Regions from separate parts of the Bradyrhizobium sp. LB11.1 genome, predicted to be linked through region 2. Evidence: riboswitches for the same ligand, from Rfam matches in the RefSeq annotation. Region 2 holds a riboswitch; the other holds the start of a gene.
What was found. A riboswitch is a leader RNA that binds a small molecule or an ion and turns the genes downstream of it on or off. The one in region 2 is predicted to bind cobalamin.
Positions count from the first base shown of each region.

Region 1: it holds a riboswitch for cobalamin, as region 2 does, so the genes downstream of both, ABIA96_RS16045 (TonB-dependent receptor) here and ABIA96_RS28285 (DUF1636 family protein) in region 2, are expected to answer to the same signal.

Region 1 is NZ_JBEPTH010000005.1:372,416-374,615, forward strand. Features, by position in the region: gene ABIA96_RS16045 (TonB-dependent receptor) at 1-1,296, opposite strand, end outside; cobalamin riboswitch at 1,422-1,626, opposite strand; gene ABIA96_RS16050 (hypothetical protein) at 1,791-1,967, shown strand; gene ABIA96_RS16055 (hypothetical protein) at 2,184-2,200, shown strand, end outside.
Region 2 is NZ_JBEPTH010000013.1:85,222-87,421, forward strand. Features, by position in the region: gene cobW (cobalamin biosynthesis protein CobW) at 1-406, opposite strand, end outside; gene ABIA96_RS28285 (DUF1636 family protein) at 403-777, opposite strand; cobalamin riboswitch at 874-1,092, opposite strand; gene cobO (cob(I)yrinic acid a,c-diamide adenosyltransferase) at 1,133-1,768, shown strand; gene ABIA96_RS28295 (cobyric acid synthase) at 1,792-2,200, shown strand, end outside.

The sequences.
Region 1 (2,200 bases), on a different contig from region 2:
CTGCGCGTGATCCAGGGCCAGGCGTTCGCGATAGATGCTCTGCACGCCGGCGAAATTGCCGACGGTCTGGTCGAACGACGAGATCTCGTTGTTGAACCAGTGCCGATGGGCGTCATAGCCGTAGACCTGGCTCTTCAGCGAGACGTTGTTGGTGATGTCCCACTGGAAGCCCGAGCGCAGCCACAATTCGCTGGCGCCGCTGTGGTTGTCGAGCACGTTGTAGTTCGTGGTCAGCGTGCGCGCGTCGATGGTGGGCGCCACCGGCGTGCCGCCGCCGAGGTAATAGTTGCTCCAGGTCCCGGATACGATGCCCGATGTCGGCACGATGCCCGGCCCGTTCGCCGGCACGATCGGCGTTCCCCAGTAGAACCGGTCGCTGTCCTGCTTGTACTCGGCCGCGCCCCAGATCTTCAGGCTGTCGTTGACGCGATAGTTGAGCTGGCCGGAGACGTTGCTGAGCTTCGAATAGCTGTCGTCGATAAAGCTCTTGTCGTTGAAATGGCTGATGTCGAAGCGGTAGTCGAGGCCGTCGACCAGCGTAGAGCCGCCCGATCCGTAGCCGGCGCGATAGCCGTTGAAAGAATCGTAGGAGGTGAAGGCCTCGTTGACGATCGGACCCGTATGCGGCGCCTTGGTCACGTAGTTGACGGCGCCGCCGGTCGCACCGAGGCCCGCCACCAGCGAATCCGGTCCCTTGATGATCTCCACCTGCTGCAGGCCTGCCACATCCATGGGGCGGCCGGTCATGGTCGATGGCCCGATCGGGATGCCGTTGTAGAGGGTGGTGAGTTGGTCGCCGCCGAAGCCGCGCATCGAGAAGATCGCAGGCGCGCCCGGTGCATCGCCGCCGGTCACGCCGACCGCAGCCTTCGCGACATCGGTCGTGGTCCGGATGCCCTGGTCCTGCATGGTCTGCTGGCTGATCATTTCGACGGTCGCGGGCGTCTCGCGTACCGAGATACCGAGGCGGGAGGAGACCCCGGCGACGGCAGCGGTGTTGAGCGGCGTTGTGTCGCTCGCGCTCTGGACGATCGGCCCAGCAGCGACCGGTGCGATGGGCTTGCGCCCCGTGGCGCGGCGTACGGTGCGCGGCTTCTGATTGCCGGGGCTGACGGCGGGAGCCGGCTTCGGAGTGGATGGAGAGACAGTCACGGGACCGATCTCCACGGGCGGCCTGCTCGGAGCCGTGCTCTGCGCAACCGCTGCCGACGACAGCGACACCGAAGAGAGCAGGGAGATCAGGAAAACACGCGTAAACCCCGGCGTAACGCCGGCACGGAAATGAAGATGTTGCACAACAACGCTCTGCGGCGACGCAAACAAACCGTCACCGCGGTTGCCTTAGCAATCTGCCTTCGCCCAAGCGGCAGATGTACCGGCTACTGGTCCGACACCGGGGCACCCCGCCCAATGCGTTCGCGCGTGACTCATGGCTGGCAGCAGGTTTCCTGGCTCGCGGGTCGTCGCCTTCGACCACCTTCCCAGAGACCCAAGGGCTCCAGTGGTTTTGCTGGTCGTCGGCTATCCGCTTACAGTTGCGGGGGCAGCCGCGGAATTGCCCACTAAGGTGGACGCACCGCATTCCCTTCAGTAGTCCTTGCGGACACTACCGATCATGAAACTGGCATTTGGAGCGGAGGCCGTCAATATCAGGGCCGCCCGGCGGCGCAACGCGCCTGCGAAGTGTGTCATTCCGGACAAAAAACATTCTACTCCATAACGATGTTCGCCGTGACCTAATGTCCGGGCTTAGGTTAGCTGTCCTTGAGGCGTTTAATGGGGATACGCCAATGACAGAACTTGAGGACAGGCTGGAGCGTTTCGAGACGCTCACCGCCGAATGCGAGCTGATTGCCAAGCTCGCGACCGACAGCAGCAAGCGCGAATTCTACCTGAAGCTCGGCGATCAGTATCGCCAGCTTGCGGTGGACATGCGCCGGGCGATCGCGACCAGGACCGCAGCCTGATGTGGTTTAAGGTTTCCAGATAGAGCGAGGCACGATGCCCGCATCTGCATCCTTGCGGGAATGGGCCCGGTCGCAATCCGTTCTTAATAATTGAGCCGCATCCTCATGGGGAAGCGGGGTGTCGCGACGTCGCGATTCCCGGCGATGGGAATGCCTGGGGCAAGGTTGCCATGCAACGTTGCCCGCGAACGTTGCTCGTTTGATGGTTTACATCCCATGCGTCTGTTGGCGGT
Region 2 (2,200 bases):
CATCGGCGAGCGCAATAACACCATCGACGGTGATGCGCGAACGGATCTCCGGCCAGTCAAATGCCTTGAGCAGCGGCTTCGGCAGCGCCAGCCCCGAGGTCTCGATCAGGATGTGATCGGGCCTCACCGGACGCGACAACAACTTCTCCATGGTCGGAATGAAATCGTCGGCGACGGTGCAGCAGATGCAGCCATTGGCAAGCTCGACGATGTTCTCTTCCGGGCAGTTCGCATCCGCGCAGGACTTCAAGATCTCGCCGTCGACGCCCTCGCTGCCGAACTCGTTGACGAGCACGGCGAGCTTCTTGCCGTTGGGATTGGCGAGGAGATGCTGGATCAGCGTCGTCTTGCCGGAGCCGAGAAAACCGGTGACCACCGTGACAGGGACTTTTGCGAGCGAGTTCATTCGGCGGCCTCTGGCAACACAGCAATGGGGGGAATGCGGGCAAGCGATTGCTTACGGAAGATTTCGGGACGGCTGCGCCAGGGCACGAGGCCGTCGGGCGTGGCGGCATAGGCGGCAGCGCCCGCAACCACATCCTGCGCGTTGGCGTCCGAGAGACGGCCGTAGACATAGGACCAGCGGCCGGGCGCACTGAGCGCAACCGAGCAGCCCTGGCTGCATGCAGACAGGCATTCGACGGGAATCACATTGACGCCGTCGGGCACGCCGGCCTCGAGGATCGCGCCATGCAAGCGCTTGCCGGGCGTGACCTCGCCTTCGCCGGGCGTCTCGCCGGCGCGGCAGGTGATGCAGACGTGAAGTGTGACGGTCATCGCCTCTTCCAGAAGTATCAGCGGGAGGCGAAGAGGCCCACGAACCGTTCTTGCGAAGGCCCGTTTCCCCGTCGCGGAACACCCCGTCCGCCGGTCCAAAAATCGTCCGCGCTGGCAGGTCTCCCGGCTTGCGGAGCAGGGTTTCCCCTTCGATCCCCGCCTTCCCGATCCCGTGGGGGACCAGTGGCTTCGGGCATCTCTCCGGTCACGGTCGCGGGGGCGGCTGCATTTTGGACCCAAATCTTGCCGATTCGGACCCTATCGCATTCCCTCTTCGCCTGTCATAGGACAGGAACCAACGCCGGGCCACCATTTGCCCCCGGCCGCCTCTTGTCAAGCCGAAGGACCGGGTACGATGACCCCTGAACCGGATACAAAAACGGTCGAGGAAACCGACGCCAGGCACGCCGCGAAGATGGCGAAAATCAAGGTCGCCCGCGACAAGATCATGGCGACCAAGAGCGGCGAAAAGGGCCTCATCATCGTCCACACCGGCGCCGGCAAGGGCAAGTCGTCCTCCGCCTTCGGCATGATCGTGCGGTGCGTGGCCCATGGCTTCCCCTGCGCCGTCGTGCAGTTCATCAAGGGCGCCTGGGATACCGGCGAGCGACGCCTGCTCACCGGTCATTTCGCCGAGCTCTGCCAGTTCCACGCCATGGGCGAAGGCTTTACCTGGGAGACGCAGGATCGCGCCCGCGACATCGCGGCGGCGCGCGCCGGCTGGGAAAAGGCGAAGGAGCTGATCCTCGATGAGAACCTGCGCATGGTCGTGCTCGACGAGATCAACATCGCGCTGCGCTACGACTATCTGGACATCTCGGAGGTCGTAGACTTCCTGAAGACCTCGAAGCCCCCGATGACACATGTCGTACTCACCGGGCGCAACGCCAAGGACGAGCTGATCGAGATCGCCGATCTCGTCACCGAGATGACGCTGGTGAAGCATCCGTTCCGCTCCGGAATCAAGGCGCAAGCCGGCGTCGAGTTCTGAACGACGCCAAGCTCTGAAAAAACATGGCGCGCGCATTGATGATCCAGGGAGCCGGCTCGGACGTGGGCAAATCGCTCATCGTCGCCGGCCTCGCGCGCGCGTTTACGCGACGTGGACTGCGTGTGCTCCCGTTCAAGCCGCAGAACATGTCGAACAATGCGGCCGTCACCGTCGATGGCGGCGAGATCGGGCGCGCTCAGGCGCTTCAGGCGCTGGCGGCCGGCGTCGAGCCGCACACCGACATGAACCCGGTGCTGCTCAAGCCCGAAACCGATGTCGGCGCGCAGGTGATCGTGCAGGGAAAACGTATCGCGACCGCGCGGGCGCGTGAATATGCGGCGATGAAGCCTTCGCTGATGGGCGCAGTGCTGGAGAGTTTTGAGCGGTTGAAGGCGCGCTCTGATCTGGTACTGGTCGAAGGTGCCGGCAGCC